DNA from 4 places in the Enterobacter sp. UPMP2052 genome. Region 1 is predicted to be linked to each of the others. Evidence: predicted binding sites of a transcription regulator. Region 1 holds the regulator's gene; each other region holds the start of a gene.
The links. Region 1 encodes LexA, which represses DNA repair genes until DNA is damaged. Its sites were predicted from a motif close to TNCTGTATGTACATACAGNA; they were not measured.
Positions count from the first base shown of each region.

Region 1 (7,224 bases):
CTCCTGGATTTTACCTACCAGCTGGTCACGTTTACCTTCGATGACGGTCATGTCGTCATCGGTGAGTTTACCCCACTGTTCTTTCGCTTTACCTTTGAATTGCTTCCAGTTGCCGCCGATTTCGTCTTTATTCATAATCGTGTCCTCGTATTAAGCGTAAATTCGTATCGTCCGGTACGTGCATTTCTGCTGGACGTGATAATTATTATAGTCAGGGATTCGGCAGCCCGATTTATATTCAGAATCTTTAACCGTCACGATATATCAGAACGGGCAGGAAACCAGGTGTTGTTTCGCCAGTGACGGTGCCAGATAAAGGCCAGCGAGAGGCCCCGCAGGGAGAGGAATACCGCGAGCGCCAGCCACAAACCATGGTTACCCAGGTACGGCAGCGTAAAGAGCGTCAGACCAAAACCGGCCGCCGCAACTGCCATGCTGTTGCGCATTTCCGCGCCTCGCGTTGCACCAATAAACATACCGTCCAGCAGATAACACCAGACCCCCACCACCGGCAGGATCACCTGCCAGATGAGGTAATGGCTGGCCAGTTCACGCAGCGCCGGGAGTGAGGTGAGCTGCGCGATGATGTGCCCACCGAAACAGGCGTAGATCAGTGCAAATGCCAGTGCGACCAAACCCGACTGACGACACGCCGCCCGCCATACTTCGCGAAGCTGGCCGCTTTCACGCGCACCGTATGCCTGCCCGGAATGGGCTTCAACCGCATAGGCAAAACCATCCAGCGCGTAGGCGGTAAAGGTCAGGAGCGTCATTAACACCGCATTGACGGCAACAATTTCTGGCCCAAGGCGCGCCCCGAAGACCGTCAGCGCACCGAAGCAGAGCTGTAACAGCAGCGAGCGCAGCATGATATCCCGATTGAGCGCCAGCAGCTTACGCATATTGCCCCGCCAGGCGGTTTTGAGCAGCGCAACCGAGATCCCGCGCATCGCCAGAGCGCGCCAGACCATCCACAAGCCAATCAAAAATGTCCCGTACTCGGCGATTGCGGTTGCCAGCGCCGCCCCCCGCACGTTCATATGCAGGCCCATGACCAGCCAGAGATCGAGCACAATGTTGAGCAGGTTACCGACCACCAGCAGGATCACCGGCGCGCGGGCGTACTGCACGCCCAGCAGCCAGCCAAGCAGAACCAGGTTTGCCAGCGAAGCGGGCGCACTCAGCCAGCGGATTTCGAGGAAACGCCGCGCCTGCTCCAGCACTGCTTCGCTGCCGCCCACGATATGCAGCGCCAGGTCTATCAGCGGCGTGCGCAGCAAAACGATCAGCGCGCCTGCACCGAGCGCCAGGAATAAAGGTTGAACCAGCGCACGCGCCAGCCGCAGCGGATCTTTCGCGCCGTAGGCCTGGGCCGTCAGCCCTGTGGTGCTCATGCGTAAAAAGAGCAGCAGCATAAAGAGGAAGCTGGTTGCCGTGGCGCCAATCGCCACGCCGCCCAGATAGACGGGGGAATCCAGATGACCAATAACCGCCGTGTCCACCAGGCCGAGCAGAGGAACGGTAATATTGGAAAAAATCATCGGCAGCGCGAGACGCCAGAGTGCCTTATCAGAAGCAGTCAGCAGTGACATGGGAGAATACCGGGGACGATAAAACGAGACGGGCCGCGGAGAAACCGCAGCCCGTCAGGAAGAGATTACAGCCATTCGCCGTTGCGGATAACGCCAACGGCCAGCCCTTCAATGGAGAAGCTGTGTTCTCGCAGGTCTACCACAATAGGCGTGAATTCGTTGTTTTCCGGCAGCAGCTGCACGGTATTGCCTTGTTTCTTCAGGCGCTTAACGGTCACTTCATCATCAATGCGCGCAACCACAACCTGGCCGTTGCGTACGTCCTGCGTTTTGTGAACCGCCAGCAGATCGCCATCGAGAATACCGATGTCTTTCATCGACATCCCGCTAACGCGCAGCAGGAAATCAGCGCTCGGCTTAAACATACCGGGGTCCACCTGATAGTGGCTTTCGATATGCTGCTGTGCCAGCAGCGGTTCACCCGCCGCAACACGGCCAATCAGCGGAATACCCGTCTCTTCTTCAACAAGCAGGCGAATACCGCGTGATGCGCCAGAAACAATCTCAATGACGCCTTTACGCGCCAGCGCTTTGAGGTGTTCCTCAGCCGCGTTTGGAGAGCGGAAACCCAGACGCTGCGCGATTTCTGCACGCGTGGGTGGCATACCCGTCTGGCCGATATGATCCCGAATGAGATCAAACACCTCTTGCTGCCTGGTCGTTAACGCTTTCATTCCGCCCCCTGGGTGTATATACAGTTATGCTGTGAGTATATACAGTCAAAGGCGATTTTGGAACCAAAAACTGCACAAAAAACCAGGGACTTAATTATTCCTCGAGGCTCATCGGAAATGTGACCAAAGCAGCGTGACCCAGGTGATGGCTGCGATGATAATCGCCAGCAGCACGGCAGCCGATCCCATATCTTTAGCGCGACCCGAAAGCTCATGAAATTCTGAACCAATTCGGTCTACCACTGCCTCAATAGCGCTATTGATAATTTCCACTATCATCACCAGAAGTACGGAACCAATGAGGAGTACGCGGGTTATGGCATCAACATCAAGGAAACACGCGATGATAACCGCGACAATCGCGGCAACCGCTTCCTGGCGGAAAGCAGCTTCATTGATCCATGCGGCGCGGAAACCTTTCCATGAATAGCCTGCAGCTTTGATGATTCGGGTTAACCCAGTGGTATTATTGGCCATTAAAAGAACCTTATAGTGGAAATAGCGTCAGTAACTATACACAAAATCATTCATGCTGCCTCAGGCGAGCCTGAAGGATGCAGTGTATATAGCCGCAGCGCGTTTTGCTGCAGCCTGAAGTATGACGGGTAACAACAGAAATCTTGCGCGCTTTCTGTTATCCTTGCGCCGCAATTGCATTATTAACCAGAGGCTTTACATCGTTTATGTCCGGCTGGCCACGAATTTACTACAAGTTACTTAATTTACCATTAAGCGTCCTGGTAAAAAGTAAGTCTATCCCAGCAGAACCCGCGCTGGAATTAGGGCTCGATACGTCGCGCCCTATTATGTACGTTTTGCCTTATAACTCGAAGGCTGACCTACTGACGCTTCGCGCCCAGTGTCTGGCGCATGACCTTCCCGACCCGCTAGAACCGCTGGAAGTTGATGGCACATTGCTGCCACGCTATGTGTTTATCCACGGCGGGCCGCGCGTGTTCACCTATTACACGCCGAAAGAAGAGTCCATCAAGCTGTTCCATGACTATCTTGACCTGCACCGCAGCAATCCTGGCCTGGATGTGCAGATGGTGCCGGTCTCCGTGATGTTTGGTCGTCGTCCGGGCCGCGAAAAAGGCGAGGAGAACCCGCCGCTGCGCATGCTCAACGGCATCCAGAAATTCTTCGCCGTCTCATGGCTGGGGCGCGACAGCTTTGTCCGTTTCTCCCCTTCCGTTTCGTTGCGCCGCATGGCAGACGAACACGGCACCGACAAAATCATTGCGCAAAAACTGGCGCGCGTGGCGCGTATGCACTTTGCGCGTCAGCGTCTGGCCGCGGTTGGCCCGCGTCTCCCGGCGCGTCAGGATCTGTTCAACAAGCTTCTGGCGTCAAAAGCCATTGCTCGCGCCGTCGAAGACGAAGCGCGCAGCAAGAAAATCTCGCATGAGAAAGCCCAGCAAAACGCCATTGCACTGATGGAAGAGATCGCCGCGAACTTCTCTTACGAGATGATCCGGCTTTCTGACCGTATTCTCAGCTTCACGTGGAACCGCCTCTATCAGGGGATTAACGTCCACAACGCCGAGCGCGTGCGTCAGCTGGCACACGACGGCCACGAGATTGTTTATGTGCCCTGCCACCGCAGCCACATGGACTACCTGCTGCTTTCCTACGTGCTTTATCATCAGGGCCTGGTGCCGCCGCACATCGCGGCCGGTATCAACCTGAACTTCTGGCCAGCAGGGCCGATCTTCCGCCGTCTGGGTGCGTTCTTTATTCGCCGTACCTTTAAGGGCAACAAGCTTTACTCCACCGTGTTCCGTGAATATCTGGGCGAGCTGTTCAGCCGCGGTTATTCCGTTGAGTACTTTGTCGAAGGCGGACGCTCCCGAACCGGTCGCCTGCTCGATCCGAAGACCGGCACGCTGTCGATGACCATTCAGGCGATGCTGCGTGGCGGCACGCGTCCGATTACGCTGGTGCCTATCTACATCGGCTATGAGCACGTCATGGAAGTGGGCACCTACGCAAAAGAGCTGCGCGGTGCGACCAAAGAGAAAGAGAGCCTGCCGCAGATGCTGCGTGGGCTGAGCAAACTGCGCAACCTCGGTCAGGGCTACGTGAACTTCGGCGAACCAATGCCGCTGATGACCTACCTTAACCACCACGTTCCGGAGTGGCGCGAATCTATCGACCCCATCGAAGCGGTACGCCCGGCCTGGCTGACGCCAACGGTAAACGGCATCGCCTCGGAGCTGATGGTGCGCATTAACAACGCAGGTGCGGCGAACGCCATGAACCTGTGCTGTACGGCGCTTCTGGCCTCGCGCCAGCGTTCTCTGACTCGTGAACAATTGACCGAGCAGCTCGATTGCTACCTCGACATTATGCGTAATGTTCCGTACTCCACCGACTCTACCGTGCCTTCTGCCACCGCCAGCGAGCTTATCGACCATGCGCTGCAGATGAACAAGTTTGAAGTCGAAAAAGATACGATCGGCGATATCATCATTCTGCCGCGCGAGCAGGCCGTGCTGATGACCTACTATCGCAACAACATCACGCATATGCTGATGCTGCCGTCGCTGATGGCTGCCATCATTACCCAGCATCGTCGTATTTCTCGCCAGGAACTGCTGCGCCATATTGCGGCCATCTACCCGATGCTGAAAGCGGAGCTGTTCCTGCGCTGGAGCAAAGATGAGCTGGCGGCAGAGCTGGATAAATTAACGGAAGAGATGCGTCGTCAGGGGCTGGTGACCGTCACCGAAGACGAGCTGAACATCAACCCATCACGTTCCCGGACGCTGCAACTGCTGGCGGCAGGCGCGCGTGAGACGCTTCAGCGCTACGCTATTACCTTCTGGCTGCTGAGCGCGAACCCGTCCATCAACCGCGGTACGCTGGAAAAAGAGAGCCGGACGCTGGCCCAGCGCCTGTCCGTTCTGCACGGCATTAACGCGCCGGAATTCTTCGACAAGGCCGTGTTCAGCTCTCTGGTGCTGACGCTGCGTGATGAAGGGTTTATCAGCGACACGGGCGATGCCGAGCCGGAAGAGACGATGAAGATCTACCAGATGCTGGCAGACCTGATTACCTCAGACGTGCGTTTAACGATCGAGAGTGCGACGCAGGGCGAATGATGTTAAAGCCGGGTGGCGCTAACGCTTACCCGGCCTACATGTTCCGCTAAATCGTAGGCCGGGTAAGGCGAAGCCGCCACCCGGCTTTTTTATGACCAGTAACTCATCGCCAGCCCGATAAACAGCACCAGGCCAACGTAGTTATTGTTCAAAAACGCCTTAAAGCAGGCTTCACGTTCACGCTTCGCAATCAGCTTTTGCTGGTACGCAAACAGCAGTCCGGCCACCAGCACGGACCAGTAAAACTCCCAGTTCAGCCCGTTCAGGCGACCAATGGCGACCATCAGGGCCACAACCGCGACCTGCATAATGCCGATGATCAGCTTGTCATGACGGCCAAACAGGATCGCCGTTGATTTGATGCCAATCTTGAGGTCATCGTCACGGTCGACCATCGCATATTGCGTATCGTACGCCACGGCCCAGAGAATATTGGCCAGGAACATGAGCCAGCAGCTGAGCGGTACGGATTCGCTCACCGCCGCAAACGCCATCGGGATCGACCAGCCAAACGCCGCGCCCAGCACCACCTGCGGAAGATGGGTATAGCGCTTCATAAACGGATAGACCCACGCCAGTGCCAGTGCGGCCACGGAGAGCAGGATCGTCATGGTGTTCAGGGTTAACACCAGCAGGAAGGAGAGCGCAATCAGCACCACGAACAGCGTGCGGGCCTCTTTCTCGGTAACCTGACCACTCGGCAGCGGGCGGTTGGCCGTACGCTTAACGTGGCCGTCAAATTTTCTGTCGGCATAATCGTTGACCACGCAGCCTGCGGCGCGCATCAGCCAGACACCTGCCACAAACACCGCCAGGATCCACAGCGGCGGTAAGCCCGGGGTGGCTACCCACAGCGCCCATAACGTTGGCCACAGCAGCAGCAACGCGCCAATGGGCTTATCGGTACGCATCAAGCGGTGATAGGCCAGCAGCTTGTCCTGCGTCAGACTCCACTCCATTTTTTTCTTCCTCTTAGTACAACGGCGATGCGGGTAGAAACAGCTCCGTCAGTATTAACGGTTTACCACTCAGGCGAAGACGGGAACGGCGTCCCCACAGATCGGCATCGCGACCAATCTCAATAAAATCTCGGGTTAACTCGGACGAAGTAAAAAGATAGCGCCCCAGCGGCGTTTTTCCCAGTCGTTGCAGTGCGAGCTCAGGCCCGGAAAGCGTTGATTCAGGCACCACTGTCCGCCCGGCAAGCCACGGCTCGCCGTCGGCACACAGTAAAATTTCACGTAACCAGTAGCGTTCTTCACGCGGCAGCAGCGGCAGTTCATCGGCAATCTCATCAGATGAGACAAATCCTTCCTGAATCAGCGTCACCGTGACCGTTTTTCCCTGTTGTTCAAAACGTTTTGTCATGGAATCTTCCAGCAGCAGCCAGTCAAGCTGCGCCGGGTCAAGCGCGGGTATGTGGTCTAAATAGCGCAGCGCACGCAGGTGCATAAGCGCAGGGTGTGACATGCCAGACTCTCCGATACATAACGTTATCGCATTGTATCGCAGAAAAGCAGATTGAGGGCGGCCAAACGATATTTAGCGATCACTATCGCAACAATGGCGCAACAGCACGGGCGGTACGAAAAAAAGTGCGCCCACTCAGGCGCACTAAAACGAACAAATCAGCACTGTGGGGAGACGGTCACCCCTTGCCTTTTACACTGCTGATAAAGGTGGAACGGGCAGTGGTCGAACCTAAACGCTCGGCTTCATCAAGCAGTTTCAGCGCTTTGTCGACGTCGCCATTTTTCACCGCCTGCTTAATGGCGTTGTTGAAATAGGTTTCGGTATCGTTCAGTACTGGCTCAGCTTTTTTCGCCGGTGCCGGCGCTGGCGCAGCGGCCGCTG
Region 1 is NZ_JBSKJR010000012.1:31,469-38,692, reverse strand. Features, by position in the region: gene ACWKX3_RS20700 (CsbD family protein) at 1-135, opposite strand, end outside; partial or broken gene ACWKX3_RS20695 (hypothetical protein) at 184-258, opposite strand; gene dinF (MATE family efflux transporter DinF) at 255-1,592, opposite strand; gene lexA (transcriptional repressor LexA) at 1,658-2,266, opposite strand; gene ACWKX3_RS20680 (diacylglycerol kinase) at 2,375-2,743, opposite strand; gene plsB (glycerol-3-phosphate 1-O-acyltransferase PlsB) at 2,950-5,370, shown strand; gene ubiA (4-hydroxybenzoate octaprenyltransferase) at 5,460-6,329, opposite strand; gene ubiC (chorismate lyase) at 6,343-6,840, opposite strand; gene malM (maltose operon protein MalM) at 7,019-7,224, opposite strand, start outside.

Region 2 (7,224 bases), on a different contig from region 1:
CGGCGGCTATGAGCTGGCTTCTGGCCTGTTCACCTTTGGTGGTGGTCGGAGTCGTATTCATGGCGGTTTTAAAAATTAATCAATCGATTGATTAAGATTATGCCCGGTTCCGGGGTTTGTCCAGCTGACTTCCCCAAAGAAAAGGGCTGTCGAGGCGCGGCTAAGGGATATTTTATGCGCCACGTCACAAAAGCTGCTACACTGCGCAACTTCACGACATTGTGGTTTTTGTCCTCCCTATTCGTAATATCTCCCTGAAAACTACACCAGTGACGGTCGGGGCGGTTCGGAGTTTTTATGTCTTTTGATTCCCTTGGCCTGAACCCGGAAATTCTGCGCGCAATCGCAGAGCAGGGCTACGTCGAGCCAACCCCTATTCAGCAGAAGGCGATTCCTGCCGTGTTGCAGGGCCGTGACCTGATGGCCAGCGCCCAGACCGGTACCGGAAAAACCGCGGGCTTTACCCTGCCGCTGTTAGAACTGCTGGTAAAAAACCAGCCGCACGCTAAAGGCCGTCGCCCGGTCCGTGCGCTGATCCTGACCCCAACCCGCGAGCTGGCCGCGCAAATTGGCGAGAACGTGCGTGATTACAGCCGCTATCTCAACATTCGCTCGCTGGTGGTTTTCGGCGGGGTGAGCATCAACCCGCAGATGATGAAACTGCGCGGCGGCGTGGACGTGCTGGTGGCAACGCCGGGCCGTCTGCTGGATCTCGAACACCAGAACGCGGTGAAGCTCGATCAGATTGAAATTCTGGTGCTGGATGAAGCTGACCGCATGCTGGATATGGGCTTTATCCACGACATTCGCCGCGTGCTGGCTAAACTGCCTGCACGTCGTCAGAACCTGCTCTTCTCCGCGACCTTCTCAGATGAGATCAAGGCGCTGGCTGAAAAGCTGCTGCATAACCCGCTGGAAGTGGAAGTGGCGCGCCGCAACACCGCCTCCGAGCAGGTGACGCAGCATGTTCACTTCGTGGATAAGAAACGTAAGCGCGAGCTGCTCTCCCAGATGATCGGGCAGGGCAACTGGCAGCAGGTGCTGGTCTTTACCCGCACCAAACACGGCGCCAACCACCTGGCGGAACAGCTGAATAAAGACGGCATCCGCAGCGCGGCAATCCACGGCAACAAGAGCCAGGGCGCGCGTACCCGTGCGCTGGCGGACTTTAAGTCTGGCGACATTCGCGTGTTGGTGGCAACGGACATCGCCGCCCGCGGTCTCGACATTGAAGAGCTGCCGCACGTGGTGAACTACGAGCTGCCAAACGTGCCGGAAGATTATGTTCACCGTATCGGCCGTACCGGTCGCGCGGCGGCCACTGGCGAAGCCCTCTCTCTGGTTTGCGTCGATGAACACAAACTGCTGCGCGATATTGAGCGTCTGCTGAAGAAAGAGATCCCGCGCATCACCACCGAAGGCTACGATGTCGATCCGTCTATTCAGGCGGAGCCGATTCAGAATGGTCGTCAGCAGCGTGGCGGCGGCGGTGGTCGTGGACAGCAGCAGCCGCGCCGTTCGGAAGGCGGCGCGCCGAAAGCATCCGGTAAACCGCCGCGCCGAAACGGCGAAGCGAAATCCGGCGGCGAGAACCCGTGGCGCAGCGGTGAAGCCCGGCCAGCAGGGGAAGGGCAGCGTCGACGCCGCCCGCGTAAACCTGCCAGCGTGTAGTTTTCTGGGATGATTGTCTGTTGGTTATAATTGAAGGTTACGTTCACCTTAATATCCACAGAATATAATACGTTCATTACCCGTGAACGTGACAAGGGGGCCACCGCGGCCCCCTTGTCAATCCCCGCGGCCCGCCATGAAATCGGTGCTTCGCACTGCGCTCACCTCCCGACCGTCTCCCTGCGGTCGGCTCGACTCGACGTCCTGTCTCGTTTCGCCTCTGGCCGCCATCCATGGCGTCCAGCCCTTGTCATCCGGTCTCCGGTTCGCCGATTTCTGCGGGACTCAACGGCGGTGCCACATTCAGGCGGCATAAAAGGTTGAGGGAGCGAGAGTCCGGCTGAAAATCGCCGAAGCGTTTCCTGAAGGCCGGGGCGACGCGCAGGGATGCGCGGCGAGGGCATAGCCTGCAGGGATGCAGGCTGGTGCCCGACCCGAAAGCCGGAAGGAATAAGCTGAGGGCACCGCGAAGCGGCGATTTTCTCTGCCGGGAGCCGGGATTGCTAAGGGGGCGGCGGTAGCCCCCTTAGCACGTTCACCGCAGAGAAATGACCAGGTAGCAGGATAGTTAAAGTGAACGGAACGATGCCACTGAAATAACAAAGAGCCTTTGCGTAGATTCGCTGCGAGGCTCTTGTCCTTACATCTGGACTTTTTCTTTTTGCGGCATCCGCCGGAAAGTGCCACAATAGTGGCTGTTTATACAGTATTTCAGGTTTACGATGGCTTTAACCGCGGCGCTCAAAGCGCAAATTGGCGCCTGGTATAAGGCGCTACAGCAGCAGATCCCCGACTTTATCCCCCGAGCGCCTCAGCGGCAGATGATTGCTGATGTGGCAAAAACGCTCGCCGGGGACGACGGGCGGCATCTGGCGATTGAAGCCCCGACGGGCGTCGGGAAGACCCTGTCGTATCTTATCCCCGGCATTGCGATTGCGCGGGAAGAGCAAAAAACGCTGGTGGTGAGTACCGCCAACGTGGCGCTGCAGGATCAAATCTTCAGCAAAGACCTGCCGCTGCTGCGCAAAATTATCCCCGATCTCCGTTTTACAGCCGCCTTTGGCCGCGGTCGCTACGTCTGCCCGCGTAACCTGGCGGCGCTCGCCAGCAGCGAGCCTGCGCAACAGGATCTGCTGGCGTTTCTTGATGATGAACTGACGCCGAACAACAAGGCCGAGCAGGAGCGGTGCGCCAAACTGAAAACCGATCTCGACGGCTATAAGTGGGACGGACTGCGCGACCACACCAGCGAGGCCATCAGCGACGATCTCTGGCGCAGGCTGAGCACCGATAAAGCGAGCTGCCTGAACCGCAACTGCCACTATTACCGCGAATGCCCGTTCTTTGTCGCCCGCCGCGAGATTCAGGAAGCGGAAGTGGTGGTCGCAAACCATGCGCTGGTGATGGCGGCGCTTGAGAGCGAAGCCGTGCTGCCGGAGCCGAAAAACCTGCTGCTGGTGCTGGATGAAGGACACCATCTGCCGGACGTCGCGCGCGATGCCCTGGAGATGAGCGCCGAAATTACCGCCCCGTGGTTCCGCCTGCAGCTCGATCTGTTCTGCAAGCTGGTGGCAACCTGCATGGAGCAGTTCCGCCCGAAAACCACGCCGCCGCTGGCGGTGCCTGAACGGCTCAACGAGCATTGCGACGAGGTATACGGGCTAATCTCGTCGCTGAATAACATCCTGAACCTGTATCTGCCGCAGACCCAGGAGGCGGAACACCGCTTTGCCATGGGCGAATTGCCGGACGAGGTGATGGAGATTTGCCAGCAGCTGGCGAAGCACCTTGAGAAACTGCGCGGGCTGGCGGAGATGTTCTTAAACGACCTGAGCGAGAAAACCGGCACCCACGACGTGGTGCGGCTTCACCGTATTTTGTTGCAGATGAACCGCGCGCTCGGCATGTTTGAGGCGCAAAGCAAGCTCTGGCGGCTGGCCTCTCTGGCGCAGGCGTCCGGCGCGCCGGTCACCAAATGGGCGACCCGGGAAACGCGGGACGGGCAGGTGCACCTCTTTTTCCACTGCGTGGGTATCCGCGTTGCCGATCAGCTGGAAAAGCTCATCTGGCGCAGCGTGCCGCATGTCGTCGTCACGTCAGCCACGCTGCGTTCCCTGAACAGCTTCTCCAGGCTGCAGGAGATGAGCGGCCTCCGGGAGAAAGCGGGCGACCGCTTCGTGGCGCTGGATTCGCCGTTTAACCACTGCGAGCAGGGCAAGCTGGTGATCCCGCGTATGCAGTACGAGCCGCTTATCGACAACGAAGAGCAGCATATCGCCGAGATGGCGGCCTACTTCCGTGAGCAGCTTGAGAGCAAAAAATTCCCCGGCATGCTGGTGCTGTTTGCCAGCGGGCGCGCGATGCAGCGCTTCCTTGAACACGTCACCGACCTGCGGTTACTGCTGCTGGTGCAGGGCGATAAGCCCCGCTACCGGCTGGTCGAGCTGCACCGCCAGCGCATTGACGGCGGCGAGCGCAGCGTGCTGATCGGCCTGCAGTCGTTCGCGGAAGGGCTGGATCTGAAGGGGGATTATTTAACCCAGGTGCATATCCATAAAATCGCCTTCCCGCCTATCGACAGCCCGGTGGTGATCACCGAGGGCGAATGGCTGAAAAGCCTGAATCGCTATCCGTTTGAGGTGCAAAGCCTGCCGGCAGCGTCGTTTAACCTGATTCAGCAGGTGGGGCGCTTGATTCGTAGCCATGGCTGCTGGGGCGAGGTGGTGATTTACGATAAACGACTGCTGACCAAAAATTACGGCCCGCGGTTGCTGAACGCCTTGCCCGTGTTCCCGATTGAACAGCCCGACGTGCCCGAGGTAAAAAAACGCCCGGCGAAAGTGATTGCCGGGCGTAAAAAAAGCATCCGTGCTAAGGGGCGCGGTCCTACTGGTAAGTGAATGTCACCTGCACAACGCTGTTAAACGTACCGGCGCTGACGGGCGTGGAGGTTGCATAGTAGCGGGCGGCCAGGGGGAACTCTGCCGTATGGTCGCTTTTGTTAATCACCACGTTAAAACTGGCCTGCGGCGAAATCAGGATGTTGTCCTGCCGGTCGGCCAGTTCAAGCGCAAGGCCTTTTGCGCTGCCGGTATTGGCGAATTTCGTCGGGTGAACGCTGTCGGGCTGGCCGTAAAAAAAGGCGTTCGACAGCGTCAGGCTTGACGGACAATGCGACACCTTCAGGGAAAATTCTTTCCACTCTCCCGTATCGCCCACGCTTTTAAAACTCGTTGCGGTTGCCTGGCCCAAATCGACGGTCAAATTTCGGCTGGCGCTGTCCACGACGCAGGTGTTGGCATAGATATGTCCCGTTATCTGGAGATTAATGTCATCTGCATGGGCGCTCGTCATCAGCCCCAGCAGCGTTAACAACATGATTTTTTTCATCTGAGATCACTTATAGGCAAGCGTGACGGTGGCGACGGTGTTGGCAGGGCCAGGGGTCACAAGGGCAGCAGTTTGTTCGTAGCGCAACTCCAGCGGAATGCGCAGCGTCTGGTTGGCATAGGCTTCGGTCCCCAGCGACTCATATTCACCAAACGTCGGGATCATGCCGTCCACCAGCATTCTGACGCCGATGCCCGTGGCGACGCCGCTCTCCTGGGTGAGCTTAATCACCCCGGGGAACGCGCTCTCGTAGCCGTTGCCGCTGGTAACCTTCATTTGCGGCTGGACTGTCGTGTCGCAGTTAACGTTGACGTAGACCGTTTGCGCCGGATCGGAGAGCGTGCCGGTACCCACAAAATCACTTAACGGGAAATCGCCAAGATTCACGGTCAGATCTTTTGGTGATACCGAGCAGGTCACCTGGTGGAGGATCACGTTGCCGGAGTAGGCGATATTGTTAGGGTTGCCGATGCCTTCATGGGCAAAGACGCCGATGCCAAATCTGGTTTGCGACTGCACAAGCGTCCCGGAGATGACGTTATCGCTGGTCTTTACCAGCTCCAGGGTGACGTTGAAGCTGAACGACTGTTTACCGTCGGTCGAGATATAGCCAATCGGCGTTTCCCGGGAGTCACACTGTACGCCGCCCGCGCCTCTGATGCGCTGACCTTGTTCGTTCATCAGGGCGACGCCAATGCCCTCAACACCCGAATCATACACCCCCCTCATGCCAGGAATTTCTGAACCGGTGCCGTAGTAGCAGGAGACAATCTCAAGGCCGCTGTCGACGCTTTCATCGCAATTGCCCGCGACGTGAACGGTCTGCTCGGTGCCTGGAATGGTTTCCCCCACCGGCAGGGTTGTCGGCACGGAAACCGAGGCAACGTTGATCATCTTCGGCATGTCCGGCGTCGTACAGGTGGCCTTTGCATGAGGCATAAAGAACGAGGCCGTGCCCAGAACGAGAAGAAAGAAGAACGATTTAACGAGTTGCATATGCTAAGCCTTCACGATGGATTAGTGACACTGCGCAGCAGCGTTAATAATGTTGGTTTTATTTTTCTCGTCCGTAAGTAGGTAGTTTGCGACACAGTGCTCGCTGGCGTCCTGCCCCCATGACACGTCGAGCTTGCCGCGCCTCGGCAGCCCGGAGAGATAGGTCTGGCCGTCAACCCCCACGATAAACTCGCTGTCTTTATCTTCCGTGGTGACCGTTGCGCCGAACGGCAGCGGCTTGCCGCCGTGCGTCAGCGTCATCAGCACCCGGTTGCCCACGCGGGTGTTGAAGGTGGCGCGCACCACCGCGCCGCGGGTGGGGGTGACGATTTGCGCCGCGTGCGTCACGTCGGCATCGTCCGGCAGCGTTTCGGTATCCAGCTCGATGGTGTTGTGTCGGTATGCGGTCACAAACGGCACCACGGTATAGCCGCGGAAGTCGGTCTCAACGCCGGTCTGGTTGGCGATGTGCGTCCCGTGCGTGCCCGGCGCTTTCACCAGGGCGATGGTCTCGCCCAGCGGCTGGCTCAGGGTGATGCCGTTGGCATGGGCGATAACCCCGCCCTGCAGGCCCACGTTGGCGGTGCGCTGGTTTTTATCCTGGCTCAGGCCGCCGCTCAGTTCGCCGTAGGTGGCCTTATAGTCGGCGTTCATGCTGGTTGAGTTGCCGTTACCGGAGGAGTCCAGACCTTCCTGAACGTTCCAGTTAAGGTTGTTCTCCTCCAGCGCCGTGCCGTTTACCCCGAGGTTCTGTACAGTGCCGTCCTTGCTGTTGTTCATGTTGTAGGTAGCCCAGGTGTTGTGCATCCAGCGGTCGAGCGGAACCGAAACGCTCAGCGCGAACAGATTATCGTTGCTGACCGACTCGCCGTTTTCATCGCTGTCGTTGGTGTTTTTGTTCAGGCTGTAGCTCAGGCTGTAAGTGATGCCCTTCCAGCTGTTGTTGTAGCTGACGCTCATGGAGGTCATGTCCTGGCTCTGGGTCCAGTAGGTCTCTTTCACCAGGCTCAGCGTGACCGACCCCCAGCCTTCGCCCAGCGTCTGATCGATGGTGGCCTCGGTACGGGCGCGACGCTGTTGCGGGGCCGACCAGTCGCTGGCATGGGTGTACGACTCCATGGTGTCTTCCAGGGTGTAGAATCCTTTGCTGTTGTAGCGATAGCCTGC
Region 2 is NZ_JBSKJR010000001.1:1,928,376-1,935,599, reverse strand. Features, by position in the region: gene cecR (transcriptional regulator CecR) at 1-61, opposite strand, end outside; gene rhlE (ATP-dependent RNA helicase RhlE) at 298-1,671, shown strand; gene dinG (ATP-dependent DNA helicase DinG) at 2,394-4,571, shown strand; gene ACWKX3_RS08930 (fimbrial protein) at 4,558-5,061, opposite strand; gene ACWKX3_RS08925 (fimbrial protein) at 5,068-6,057, opposite strand; gene ACWKX3_RS08920 (fimbria/pilus outer membrane usher protein) at 6,079-7,224, opposite strand, start outside.
Region 2: dinG (ATP-dependent DNA helicase DinG) is a predicted target of LexA. The motif match lies at 2,361-2,380, and genes of this name have one in related genera.

Region 3 (7,224 bases), on a different contig from region 1:
TTCCTGCACATACTGATACAGCGCTTTCAGCTGCGCCTGTTTTTCAGCATCCCCGTTATAGTGGCTGTACAGCATCTCCAGCTCTTCTGCGTAGCGTTGCAGGAATTCCGGCGTGAAGATATTACGACGATGCTGCAACCAGCGTTCCTGCTCTGCCTCATCCAGCGTGCCAGGGTAATTACGCGCCCGATAGTTAAACATCAGTTTCTCGATGCGCTTGTCAGCGAAGGTAATATCCAGCGCCGGCAGATTACGCGGCTCGGTTTGCAAAACAATGTTCATTGCTGCACGGTCAGCATCGCTGAAGAAGCCGTTATAGAGCTGCGCATCCACGTTTTCAGACGGCACGAACGGCTCTGCCTCGGCAAAGATGGCGACGACTTTCTCGCGCACCTGCGGGTTATCGCGCAGCACTTTCAAATTATCCAGGCAGTGCTGGCGATTAATGCCCAGCCTGTCGGCGTCTTCCGGGCGCAGCGTATTGGCCTGTGCCAGCACCGGGCATTTATTAATATGCACCAGTTTCACCGGAACGGCGGGCACGTCACCCAACGCGTCTTTCGGGGTATACAGCCGTTCGCGCAATGTATCGCTGTTGAGTTCCAGCAGCGGAGAAATATCGCCCGCCAGATCGACCATAATGACCGCATTTCGGTTATCGGGATGCCATGCCAGCGGAGCGACCCAGCTGGTATTCCCCCGCCATGCGCCAAACATGCCGGAAATGTGGACCAGCGGTTTCATCTGCGGCACATCAATCAGGGTGATGAGTTTCTGCTTGCTGCGATGGCTCAGCAGATAGTCAAACAGACGCGGCTGCGCCGTTTTTACCAGCTTCGCCATGGCAATCGTGGCATAAACATCGGCCATGGCGTCGTGGGCATTGCTGTGTTCAATGCCGTTTGCGCGCGTCAGGTGTTCCAGCCTGAAGCTGGTTAACCCTTCTTCATTTTCTGGCCAGGTGATCCCCTCGGGGCGCAGCGCATGGCAGGCACGCATGATATCCAGTAAATCCCAGCGCGAGTTGCGATTCTGCCAGCTCCAGGCGTAGGGATCGTAGAAGTTGCGATAGAAGATATTGCGCGTCACTTCGTCATCGAAACGGATGTTGTTATAGCCCACCACGCAGGTATTCGGAACGGTGAAAAGGGCGTGAATACGGCGAGCAAATTCGGCCTCGTTAACCCCTTTGTCCCGCGCTTCCTGGGGCGTAATGCCGGTCACCATCACCGCGCCAGGCTGTGGCAGGTAGTCATCGGCGGGCTTGCAGTAAAAGACCTCCGGCTCGCCGATGATGTTGAAATCCTCATCGGTGCGGATGGCGGCGAACTGCGCCGGGCGGTCAAGCGCCGGGTGCGTGCCGAAGGTTTCGTAGTCGTGGAATAAAAAAGTAGGGCGCGCGTCAGAGTCAGACACCAGTGATACCATCCTGTTAAAAATTGACGTCTCTATGGTAAACGATCGCAGGGGAGAGGCCGAATAAAAAGCGCCGTCAGGGATGAAATTTGCGAGCGGGCCTGAGGAAAAATATGCTCTCTGTCACATTTTTTTGCAATTAAGGCAAGTAACGACATCAGAACTCCCGTAAAAAGGTCAACGATTTTTAATGACCTGAGGATATACCGTTGAAACGCCGTCTGTTTATTGCTGTTTCTTTGCTCGCTTCGAGCATTTCATCTGCGCTGGCTGCCGATCCGCTGGATTTTTCGCCGCAGCCTCCCGCCATTCAGGCCGGGTCCTGGGTATTGATGGATTACACCACGGGTCAGATTTTAACGGCAGGCAATGAACACCAGCAGCGCAACCCGGCGAGCCTGACCAAGCTGATGACGGGATATGTCGTCGATCGCGCCATTGATAGCCATCGTATTACGCCTGATGACATCGTTACCGTGGGCCGTGACGCGTGGGCGAAGGGTAACCCGGTGTTTGACGGCTCCTCGCTGATGTTCCTGAAACCCGGTGATCGCGTCACGGTGCGTGACTTAAGCCGCGGGCTGATCGTGGATTCCGGTAACGACGCCTGCGTCGCGCTGGCGGATCACGTCGCGGGCGGTCAGCCGCAGTTCGTGAACATGATGAACGACTACGTGCAAAAGCTAAACCTGCGCGATACCCACTTCGAAACGGTGCATGGGCTGGATGCCCCCGGCCAGCACAGCTCAGCGTACGACCTTGCCGTGCTTTCCCGGGCCATCATTCACGGCGAGCCTGAGTTCTACCATATGTACAGCGAAAAGAGCCTGACCTGGAACGGCATTACCCAGCAGAATCGTAACGGCCTGCTGTGGGATAAAACCATGAACGTCGACGGCCTGAAAACAGGGCATACGTCCGGAGCAGGCTTTAACCTGATCGCCTCGGCGGTGGACGGTCAGCGCCGTCTTATTGCGGTCATCATGGGGGCCGACAGCCCAAAAGGGCGTGAAGATCAGGCGCGTAAATTGCTGCACTGGGGCCAGCAAAATTTCGATACGGTGCAGATCCTGCATAACGGAAAAAAAGTCGGGACCGAGCGCATCTGGTACGGAGATAAAGAGCAGGTGGAGCTGGGAACGGATCAGGATTTCTGGCTGGCCCTGCCGAAGACGGAAGTGCCTAACATCAAGGCCAAATACGTCCTGGACAAAAAAGAGCTGGAGGCTCCGCTTGCGGCCCATCAGCGGGTAGGGGAGATCCAACTGTACGATCGTGACAAAGTGGTGGCCCACTGGCCATTAGTAACGCTGGAGCCGGTGAATAAAGGCGGATTCTTCTCCCGTTTAGGGGATTACCTGCACCACACGCTTTAACCCCACACCGAACGTCCCCCGGGCAGACTGGCAGGGTTGCGAGTCTGCTCGCATAATAAACACTCCGTGTTTGTCGAAAACAGGCCATTTGCTTTACAGTGTATGAATATACAGTGAAACCGGAGGCGGCATGGACTACAGCATCACGCAGCAGCAGAAACGTAAAATCGCGGGCTTTCACCTGGTGGGGCCATGGGAGAAAACCGTTAAGCAGGGCTTTGAGCAGTTAGGCATGTGGGTCGAGGGGCGTCAAATCCAGCCGCTCGAGTGGGTGGCCGTGTACTATGACAATCCGGACGAAGTCCCGGCGGAAAAACTGCGATGCGACACGGCCGTTACGGTGCCGGAGGCGTTCGTCATTCCTGACAACAGTGAAGGGGTGATGCTGACCGAAATCGCCGCCGGGGACTACGCGGTGGCAAGCGCCCGCGTTGAGGAGCATGATTTCGCGACGCCCTGGTACCAGTTCTTCAATTCTCTTTTGCAGGATCGTCACTACCAAATTGCACCCAAACCCTGTTTTGAACGTTACCTGAACGATGGCAACGCGGATGGCTACTGGGACATCGAAATGTATGTCCCGGTAGAGCACAAGGCGGGTTGACCCAGTAAACGCAGGGTTTTTTCAGCCGGGGGCGTTTCGCCCGGCTGAAAACACAGTACAATCGCGGTTTGCCGTTTAGCTGGAGAGCGGGTGTGCGTCCCGACAAATCTTTAACGCCTTTTGAAATTCGCTTGTACAAACATTACCGCGTGGTGCATGGCCTTCGTATCGCGCTGGCGTTTATTCTGACCTTTGTGCTGGTGCGTTTGTTGGATGTTCCGGAAGGGACATGGCCGCTGATTACGCTGGTGGTTATCATGGGGCCTATCTCCTTCTGGGGGAACGTGGTACCACGCGCGTTTGAACGTATTGGCGGCACGGTTCTTGGTTCTGCGCTGGGACTTATCGCGCTCAAACTGGAGCTGATCTCCTTCCCCGTTATGCTGCTGTGGTGTGCCGCGGCGATGTTTCTTTGCGGCTGGCTGGCGTTGGGGAAAAAACCATATCAGGCACTGCTAATCGGTATAACCCTTTCGGTGGTTGTCGGTGCGCCGGCAGGTGACATGACGACCGCACTGTGGCGAAGCGGAGATGTCATCCTCGGGTCACTTCTGGCTATGCTGTTTACCGGTATCTGGCCGCAGCGCGCCTTTCTTCACTGGCGTATCCAGATGGCCAACTACGTTACCGCGTTCAACCGGGTGTATCAGGCGGGGTTTTCCCCCAACCTGGTCGAGCGTCCGCGTCTGGAAAAACATCTGCAAAAAATCCTGAATGACGTGGTTAAGATGCGCGGCCTGATTACGCCTGCCAGCAAAGAAACCCATATTCAGAAAGCCATTTTCGAAGCTATCCAGACGGTGAGCCGCAACCTGGTGTGCATGCTCGAACTGCAAATCAATGCCCACTGGGCGTCGCGTCCCAGCCATCTGCTGATGCTCAACGCACACACACTGAGAGAGACGCAGCAGATGACCCAGCAAACGCTGCTCACCATCGCTCATGCGCTTTACGAAGGGAATCCGCAGCCGATTCTGGCGAACAGCGAGCGCCTGAATGAGATCGTGGCCGAGCTGAAGGTGCTGATGAACGAGCGGCAGGGGGACAACGTGGCAGAAACGCCGATTCATGGCTATGTCTGGCTCAGCATGGAACTGGCGCGGCAGCTGGAGTTGCTCTCGCATCTTATCTGCCGGGCACTGCGCAAATAAAAAGCAGCCATCGCCATATGCGATGCCTGCTGCTTCGATTCAGCATCAATTGGGGTTATGATAGTCTTAAACGATATACTCATTGTCATTCGCCGTCGCTGTCTGTTACAACGGTGGCATTAACGAATCCGACTCTCACATTATCAGGGGTGTAAAAATGGAAACTACCAAGCCTTCGTTCCAGGATGTTCTGGAATTCGTCCGCCTGTTCCGCCGCAAAAACAAACTGCAGCGTGAAATCCAGGACGTTGAGAAGAAGATCCGTGACAACCAAAAACGCGTACTGCTGCTGGACAACCTGAGCGACTACATCAAGCCAGGCATGAGCGTGGAAGCCATTCAGGGCATCATCGCCAGCATGAAAAGCGATTACGAAGACCGTGTTGATGACTACATCATCAAAAATGCTGAGATCTCAAAAGAACGTCGTGAGATCTCTAAAAAGCTGAAAGCGATGGGTGAAATGAAAAACCCTGAAGTTAAAAGCGAGTAATCCCTGACAGGTGTTAAAAAGGCTCTCTGGTGACAGAGGGCCTTTTTTATTTCCCCTGTGCATGGGGTGATGCCCGGTGGCGCGATGCTTACCCGACAATGTAACCGAACGCAGAAAAGCAAAAAGCCTGCTTTAAAAGCAGGCTTTTCAGAATGTGGCTCCTCTGACTGGACTCGAACCAGTGACATACGGATTAACAGTCCGCCGTTCTACCGACTGAACTACAGAGGAATCGTTGTGGAGGCACATATTAACGGCGAAAAAACTTTTGTCAAACCTGTTCTTTGCAAACCGCGGTTGATTGCTGATTCTGTCGTCAGTTAGTTGTAAATTCAAACAAATTTTTTATGGAAAATACTTTGCAGGATAGCCTTTTCTGCCTCATCATTTGAAATGGAGTTTCAACTTTCTCGCTAAGGTCCATTTTGAACGTCACCGCCCCCCTACGCCAGGCGATCATGCGTACGCCATGGTATGCAAAACGTAAAAGTTATCGTGTTCTGTTCTGGCGAGAAATCACCCCCCTTGCCGTTCCCATTTTCCTGGAAAATACCTGCGTTCTGCTGATGGGCGTGCTGAGCACCTTCCTGGTGAGCTGGTTAGGCAAAGAGGCGATGGCAGGGGTCGGCCTGGCAGACAGCTTCAATATGGTGGTGATGTCCTTTTTTGCCGCTATCGATCTGGGTACCACGGTTGTCGTGGCCTTCAGCCTCGGCAAGCTCGATCCGAAGCGCGCCCGCGAGGCGGCCCGGCAGTCGCTGATGATCATGACCCTGTTTTCGATAATTCTGGCGGCGGTGATCCACTATTACGGCAAGGAAATTATCGATATCGTCGCAGGCGAGGCGACAAACGAGGTTAAGGAGCTCGCGCTCACCTACCTGGAAATGACGGTCTTAAGCTACCCGGCTGCCGCTATCGCCTTAATCGGCAGCGGTGCGCTGCGCGGGGCGGGCAACACCAAAATTCCGCTGCTGATCAATGGCGGGATGAACATCCTGAATATCATCATCAGTAGCGTACTTATCTACGGGATTTTCTCCTGGGACGGGCTGGGCTTCGTCGGTGCCGGACTGGGGCTGACGATTTCACGCTATATCGGCGCGGCGGCGATCGTCGGTGTGCTGATGACCGGCATTACGCCGTCGCTGCGCCTGACGCTCAAAAGCTATTTTCGTCCGCTCAATTTCGCCATTATCTGGGAAGTGATGGGGATTGGGATCCCGGCCAGCATCGAGTCGGTGCTGTTCAACGGCGGTAAGTTGCTGACCCAGATGTTTGTTGCGGGCATGGGCACCGATGTGATCGCCGGTAACTTTATCGCGTTCTCCATCGCCTCGCTCATTAACCTGCCGGGTAACGCCCTGGGCTCCGCGTCGACCATCATTACCGGGAAACGGCTCGGAAAAGGGCAAATTGCGCAGGCGGAACGGCAGCTGCGACACGTTTTTTGGCTCTCTACCATCGGCCTGACGGCGATAGCCTGGGGGACCGCGCCTTTCGCCGGACTCATGGCCTCGTTTTACACCCATGAAAATGATGTCAAAGAGGTCGTGAAGATCCTGATTTGGCTCAACGCCGCGTTTATGCCTATCTGGGCGGCATCCTGGGTGCTGCCCGCCGGGCTGAAAGGCGCACGCGATGCCCGCTTTGCGATGTGGGTCTCGATGCTCGGGATGTGGGGCTGTCGCGTGGTGGCGGGTTACACGCTCGGGATTGTGCTCGGCATGGGCGTGGTCGGCGTCTGGCTGGGGATGTTCCTCGACTGGGCGGTGCGCGGCGCGCTGTTTTACTGGCGGATGGTAAGCGGGCGCTGGTTGTGGAAATACCCGCGCAAAAAAGCAGAGCGTGCTCTCTCAGAGCCTGAAGAACGTCTGACAAATGCACGAAGTGGAGAATAAATCGGCAAACGATCGGAAATCTGCATTCTGCCTTTGACATCATCGGGGAGCATCGATAATATGCGCCCCGTTCACACGATTCCTCTGTAGTTCAGTCGGTAGAACGGCGGACTGTTAATCCGTATGTCACTGGTTCGAGTCCAGTCAGAGGAGCCAAATTTAAAAAGCCTGCTTTTAAAGCAGGCTTTTTGCTTTTCTGCGCTCGGTGATATCGTCGGGTAAGCGTCGCGCCACCGGGCAACAAACCGCGCTAGCGGTTCACCCGAATCGGTGCTGTTGCTTC
Region 3 is NZ_JBSKJR010000001.1:488,341-495,564, forward strand. Features, by position in the region: gene sbcB (exodeoxyribonuclease I) at 1-1,428, opposite strand, end outside; gene dacD (serine-type D-Ala-D-Ala carboxypeptidase DacD) at 1,626-2,792, shown strand; gene sbmC (DNA gyrase inhibitor SbmC) at 2,923-3,396, shown strand; gene ACWKX3_RS02200 (FUSC family protein) at 3,489-4,547, shown strand; gene ACWKX3_RS02205 (DUF496 family protein) at 4,705-5,040, shown strand; tRNA gene ACWKX3_RS02210 (tRNA-Asn) at 5,196-5,271, opposite strand; partial or broken gene emmdR (multidrug efflux MATE transporter EmmdR) at 5,434-6,941, shown strand; tRNA gene ACWKX3_RS02220 (tRNA-Asn) at 7,022-7,097, shown strand; gene ACWKX3_RS02225 (aminopeptidase P family protein) at 7,192-7,224, opposite strand, start outside.
Region 3: sbmC (DNA gyrase inhibitor SbmC) is a predicted target of LexA. The motif match lies at 2,889-2,908, and genes of this name have one in related genera.

Region 4 (7,224 bases), on a different contig from region 1:
CATTCCGCACCCGTCCTACCATGAAGAACAATTAGCCGAACACATTATGGGCTGGGCGAAGGAAAAAGGCCTGCACGCCGAGCGTGACCAGGTGGGCAACATCCTGATCCGTAAACCTGCAACCGCAGGGATGGAAAACCGTAAACCGGTTGTGCTGCAGGCGCACCTGGATATGGTTCCACAGAAAAACAACGATACCGTTCACGACTTCACCAAAGATCCTATTCAGCCGTACATTGATGGCGACTGGGTGAAAGCGCGCGGCACCACCCTTGGCGCGGACAACGGTATTGGCATGGCCTCTGCGCTGGCCGTGCTGGCAGACGACAGCGTTGAGCACGGCCCGCTGGAAGTGCTGCTGACCATGACCGAAGAAGCGGGCATGGACGGTGCGTTTGGCTTACAGGCGAACTGGCTGCAGGCTGACATCCTGATCAACACCGACTCCGAAGAAGAAGGTGAGATCTACATGGGCTGTGCGGGCGGGATTGATTTCATCTCTACCCTCCCGCTCTCCCGCGAAGCCGTTCCTGCGGGCTTCGAGACCTTCAAGCTGACGCTGAAGGGGCTGAAAGGCGGCCACTCCGGCGGCGATATTCATTTAGGCCTCGGCAACGCCAACAAACTGCTGGCGCGCTTCCTGGCAGACCATGCGGCTGACCTGGATCTGCGTCTGGTGGATTTCAACGGCGGTACGCTGCGTAACGCGATCCCACGTGAAGCCTTCGCCACCGTGGCCGTGCCTGCGGCAAAAGCAGACGAGCTGAAAAAACTCGCCAGCGTTTATCTGGATATCCTGAAAAACGAACTGTCTGAGAAAGAGAAAAACCTAAACGTGGTGCTGGAATCTGTCTCTACAGATAAAGCCGCGCTGACCGCACAGTCACGCGACAGCTTCATTCAACTGCTGAACGCCACGCCAAACGGCGTGATCCGCAACTCCGACGTCGCGAAAGGCGTGGTAGAAACCTCTCTGAACGTGGGCGTGGTCACCATGAGCGACGAGAGCGCAGAGATCATCTGCCTGATCCGCTCGCTGATCGACAGCGGTAAAGAGTATGTGGTGAGCATGCTGGAATCTCTGGGTAAACTGGCTGGCGCGAACACCTCCGCGAAAGGCAGCTACCCGGGCTGGCAGCCGGATGCCACCTCTCCGGTGATGGCGCTGGTACGTGAAACCTATCAGCGTCTGTTCAACAGCACGCCGAATATCCAGGTGATCCACGCGGGTCTGGAGTGCGGTCTGTTCAAAAAACCGTACCCGAACATGGACATGGTTTCCATTGGGCCAACCATCACCGGGCCACACTCCCCGGATGAGCAGGTTCATATCGAAAGCGTGGGCCACTACTGGACGCTGCTGACGGAACTGCTGAAGGCGATCCCTGCGAAGTAATTAGTCGTTTGATGCCCGGTGGCGCTTCGCTTGCCGGGCCTACGATTGATACACGCTACAACCCTAATACCAACTGCCGCTCCAGCTGCGGATCCAGCAGCGTAACGTGCACCCCCACCAGCCGAACCCCTCGCCCTGCCCGCCGCTCTTCCCACGCTTTTTTTGCCGTAGCGATAAGATCGTCTTTATTCAGCCGGGGCCAGACGTGTTCCTGGGTGGTCTGCTGGAAATCGTTGAACTTGAGCTTGATGCCCTGACGGGCAATCAGCAGATCCGGTTTTACCTTCGCCAGACGTCGTTCCAGCTCGGGATAGAGCTGATCGGTAATAATGGCTTCGCAATCTGACCAGTCGTGAATATCTTCTATCAGCGTGCGCTCGACCCCGACGGATTTACGCAGCCGTTCGCTGTTCACGTCGCGATCGTCAATCCCCTGGCTGCGCTCCCACAGCACGCGGCCAAATTTGCCAAAACGCTTGAGCAGCATCGCCAGATCGCTGCGCTGCACGTCTTCACAGGTCCGTAATCCCATGCTTTCAAGCTTGGCGGCAGAGACTTTCCCCACGCCGGGAATTTTACCGAGCGGCAGGGTTTTCAAAAACGCCGGGACCTCTTCAGGGGTGATGACGTACTGACCGTTGGGCTTATTGAGATCGGACGCGATTTTCGCCAGGAACTTCACCGGCGCGATGCCTGCCGATGCGGTCAGGTTTAGCTCGTCTGAGATGGTCTGGCGGATCTCCTGCGCCATCAGCGTGGCTGAGCCGTGGCAATGCAGGCTGTCAGTGACATCAAGATAAGCTTCGTCCAGCGAAAGCGGCTCAATCAGCGAGGTATAGCGGGAAAAAATTTCCCGTATGTGGGCGGAGGCTTCTTTATAGGCGTCGAAACGCCCCGGTAAAAGGGTGAGATGAGGGCACAGCTTCAGCGCCATTGCCGTAGGCATTGCGCTGCGTACGCCAAATTTGCGCGCAGGATAGTTGGCGGTACTGATGACGCCACGCTGGACGCGGCTTCCGCCTATCGCGATAGGGATATCCCGTAGCGCCGGATTATCACGCATCTCTACCGCAGCGAAAAAGCAGTCCATATCGACATGGATTATTTTGCGCATAGTAAACCCTCACTCATCACTGGATAAGTATACAGTAAACATAAGCAAATTGAGAAGCGTCCGTGACGCGAGCAGCGTCTGCACACTTTATAAAGGAAAACTAATGTGTAAACTAACAGCTTCGCTATTGCGAAAATCTATAGCGATGATAATGTGAGCGCTCCTGTCCAGAATAATCTGATTTCGGGTCTCTTTTGCCGTCCTGGCAAGTTGGTCATGGTTTTATCAAGGAACAAGTAGTATGCGTAAAATCGCATTATTCATTGCGATGCTTCTGATTCCGTGTGTGTCGTTTGCCGGGCTGCTCAGCAGCAACAGTTCAACCACACCCATCAGCAAAGAATATAAACAGCAGTTAATGGGATCCCCGGTTTATATTCAAATCTTCAAGGAAGAGCGCACTCTCGACCTGTATGTCAAAATGGGCGAGACGTATCAGCTGCTTGATAGTTATAAGATTTGTAACTATTCAGGGGGCCTTGGACCAAAACAACGTCAGGGCGACTTCAAGAGTCCGGAAGGGTTTTACAATGTTCAGCGTAGCCAGCTAAAACCTGACAGCCGTTTCTATAAAGCGATTAACATCGGTTTCCCGAACGCCTTCGACCGTGCCCACGGTTATGAGGGTAAATACCTGATGATCCACGGTGCCTGCGTGTCTGTCGGCTGTTACGCGATGACCGATACGGGCATTGATGAGATTTTCCAGTTCGTGACCGGCGCACTGGTCTTTGGTCAGCCGAACGTGCAGGTGAGCATTTATCCGTTCCGCATGACCGATGCCAACATGGCACGTCACAAATACTCTTACTACGCGGATTTCTGGAAACAGCTGAAGCCGGGTTACGACTACTTTGAGCAGACCCATAAGCCGCCGGTTGTTTCGGTTGTGGATGGGCGTTATCTGGTCAGCAAACCGCTGAGCCACGAAGTCGTCCACCCACAACTGGCGTCAAACTACACGGTCCCCGAGGCAAAATAACGCCCACTCGCCTGGCATAATCTTTTGCCAGGCTTCGTTGCCCGTCAGCGGCTGCGTCGCGATCACGGTGACCACATCGTTCGGCGTGGTCTCCTTCTGAAAATCTATCTCCACATCCTGATCGAGCAGCGTGGCTACGCCAAACGGCGCACGGCGGGTGATCCAGAACAGGTTCGTCGAACAGTACGCCATCACGTAGCGCCCGTCAGACAACAGCATGTTGAATACCCCTTTCTCGCGCAATTCTGTCGCCAGTAACGCAATGTATTTGAACACCGCGGCCATGTTGCCCGGCGTGCGGGGATAGCGTTCCGTCAGCTTGTGCAGCAGCCAGCAAAACGCTTTTTCGCTGTCGGTTTCTCCGACCGGGCGGAAATTGCCCGTTTCAAGCGATTTATAGCCCGTCAGTTGGCCGTTGTGCGCGTAGGTCCAGTTGCGGCCCCACAGCTCGCGGGTAAAGGGATGCGTGTTTTCCAGCGCCACTTCGCCGCGATTTGCCTGACGAATGTGGGCGATAACCGAGTGGGATTTTATCGGGTAATCCTGCACCAGTTTGGCAATGGGCGAGTTGAAGCTGGGTTGTGGATCTTTAAACGTGCGACAGCCTTTGCCTTCGTAGAAGGTAATGCCCCAGCCGTCTTTATGCGGCCCGGTTCCCCCACCGCGCTGTACCAGCCCGGTGAAGCTAAAGCAGATATCGGTTGGCACATTGGCGCTCATCCCGAGCAGTTCGCACATACATCACCTCCACAACAGCGGGGGCAGCGCCCCAATGGATATGCCCCCCGCGAAGTCTTACTTAACCATCTCTTTTTCGATCAGCTGGATCAGGATGTGGATCACTTTGATGTGAATTTCCTGAACGCGATCTGCATAGCCGAAGTGCGGAACACGAATTTCGATATCGGCCGTACCGTCCATCTTACCGCCATCTTTACCGGTCAGGGTGATGACTTTCATCCCTTTTTCACGCGCGGCGGCGATCGCTTTGATCACGTTTGCGGAGTTACCGGAGGTCGAAATCCCCAGCAGCACGTCGCCTTCACGGCCTACCGCCTCAACGTAGCGGGAAAAGATGTGGTCGTAACCGAAGTCATTGCCTACGCAGGAGATGTGGCTCACGTCGGAAATCGCAATCGCCGGGTAGCCCGGACGGTTTTCACGATAGCGCCCGGTCAGCTCTTCTGCGAAGTGCATGGCATCACAGTGGGAACCACCGTTACCGCAGGAGAGCACTTTACCACCGGCTTTGAAGCTGTCGGCCAGCAGGACCGCAGCGCGCTGAATCGCGTGAATATTGGCATCATCTTTCAGAAAATTAGCCAGCGTTTCCGCCGCTTCGTTCAGTTCGTTACGAATAAGATCCTGGTACATGAGGATAATCCTTCAGTATTGATGAGATAACAGGATGGAGTGTACCGGATACCACTAAAAGCGAGAAGCTAAAGCCTTGCGAAACATCCGGCGTTTTGCTTTTTCGTGCCGGCTTAACCGCGAACAATGTGAACCAGGTTGTAATTATTTTGTAAACACATTGCTAAAGGAATTCACATCAACTACAACCATATCATCACAAGTGGTCAGACCTCCTACAAGCAAGGGAGCTTTTCGTTATGATGATTTTGAGCATTATCGCAACCGTTGTTCTGCTCGGTGTGTTGTTCTATCACCGCGTCAGTCTCTTCCTCAGCAGCCTGATCCTGCTGGCCTGGACGGCAGCGCTTGCCGTAGCAGGGCTTTGGAATATCTGGCTTTTAGTTCCGTTGGCCCTCATCCTTCTGCCGCTTAACCTGGTGCCGATGCGTAAGTCGATGATCTCCGCGCCGGTATTCAAAGGCTTCCGCAAGGTGATGCCACCGATGTCGCGTACAGAGAAAGAGGCGATCGACGCGGGCACCACCTGGTGGGAAGGCGATCTGTTCCAGGGCAATCCAGACTGGAAAAAGCTGCACAACTATCCGCAGCCGCGCCTGACCGCAGAAGAGCAGGCCTTTATCGATGGTCCGGTGGAAGAAGCGTGCCGTATGGCGAACGACTTCGCTATCACCCATGAGATGGCCGACCTGCCTCCTGAACTGTGGGCTTACCTGAAAGAGCATCGCTTCTTCGCGATGATCATCAAGAAAGAGTACGGCGGTCTGGAATTCTCCGCTTACGCTCAGGCGCGCGTGCTGCAGAAGCTGGCGGGCGTCTCCGGGATCCTGGCGATCACCGTGGGTGTGCCAAACTCTCTCGGCCCGGGCGAACTGCTGCAGCATTACGGTACTGAAGAACAGAAAGATCACTATCTGCCGCGTCTGGCACGCGGTCAGGAGATCCCGTGCTTCGCCCTGACCAGCCCGGAAGCGGGTTCCGACGCCGGTGCGATCCCGGATACCGGCGTGGTGTGTATGGGCGAGTGGCAGGGCGAGCAGGTGCTGGGCATGCGCCTCACCTGGAACAAGCGTTACATCACCCTGGCCCCTATCGCTACCGTGCTGGGCCTGGCGTTTAAGCTCTCCAACCCGGAAAAACTGCTGGGCGGCGAGGAAGATCTGGGCATTACCTGTGCGCTGATCCCGACCTCTACCCCGGGCGTTGAAATTGGCCGTCGCCACTTCCCGTTGAACGTACCGTTCCAGAACGGTCCAACCCGTGGACAGGATATCTTTGTGCCGATTGATTACATCATCGGTGGCCCGAAAATGGCCGGTCAGGGCTGGCGTATGCTGGTGGAGTGTCTGTCCGTCGGTCGCGGTATTACCCTGCCGTCAAACTCAACCGGTGGCCTAAAATCCGTGGCGATGGGGATTGGTGCTTACGCGCATATCCGCCGTCAGTTCAAAATTTCCATCGGCAAGATGGAAGGTATCGAAGAGCCGCTGGCGCGTATCGCAGGCAATGCCTACGTAATGGACGCCGCCGCATCGTTGATTACCTACGGCATTATGCTCGGCGAAAAACCGGCCGTGCTGTCGGCGATTGTGAAGTACCACTGTACCCACCGCGCGCAGCAGTCAATCATCGACGCGATGGATATTGCGGGCGGTAAAGGCATTATGCTCGGCGAAGGCAACTTCCTGGCGCGCGGCTATCAGGGCTCACCGATTGCGATTACCGTGGAAGGGGCAAACATCCTGACCCGCAGCATGATGATCTTCGGCCAAGGGGCGATCCGCTGCCATCCTTACGTGCTGGAAGAGATGGCTGCTGCGCAGAATAACGACGTGGATGCCTTTGATAAGCTGCTGTTCAAACATATTGGCCATGTGGGCAGTAACGAGGTTCGCAGCTTCTGGCTGGGCCTGACGCGCGGCCTCACCAGCGCCACGCCAACCGGTGACGCAACAAAACGCTACTATCAGCACCTGAACCGCCTGAGCGCGAACCTCGCCCTGCTGTCGGATGTGTCGATGGCGGTGCTGGGCGGTAGCCTGAAACGTCGCGAGCGCATCTCTGCCCGTCTGGGTGATGTGCTGAGTCAGGTATTCCTGGCCTCTGCGGTCCTGAAACGTTACGACGATGAAGGTCGTCATGAAGCGGATCTGCCGCTGGTACACTGGGGCGTACAGGATGCGCTTTATCAGGCTGAACAGGCGATTGACGATCTGCTGGCAAACTTCCCGAACCGCTTCGTGGCGGGCGCGCTGCGGGTGGCTATCTTCCCGACCGGTCGCCATCATCTTGCGCCATCCGACCTGCTGGACCACAAAGTGGCGAAGATCCTGCAAATACCGAGCGCGACCCGCTCCC
Region 4 is NZ_JBSKJR010000002.1:18,989-26,212, reverse strand. Features, by position in the region: gene pepD (cytosol nonspecific dipeptidase) at 1-1,396, shown strand, start outside; gene dinB (DNA polymerase IV) at 1,452-2,510, opposite strand; gene dpaA (peptidoglycan meso-diaminopimelic acid protein amidase) at 2,752-3,492, shown strand; gene ACWKX3_RS10270 (class II glutamine amidotransferase) at 3,463-4,230, opposite strand; gene lpcA (D-sedoheptulose 7-phosphate isomerase) at 4,288-4,866, opposite strand; gene fadE (acyl-CoA dehydrogenase FadE) at 5,106-7,224, shown strand, end outside.
Region 4: dinB (DNA polymerase IV) is a predicted target of LexA. The motif match lies at 2,528-2,547, and genes of this name have one in related genera.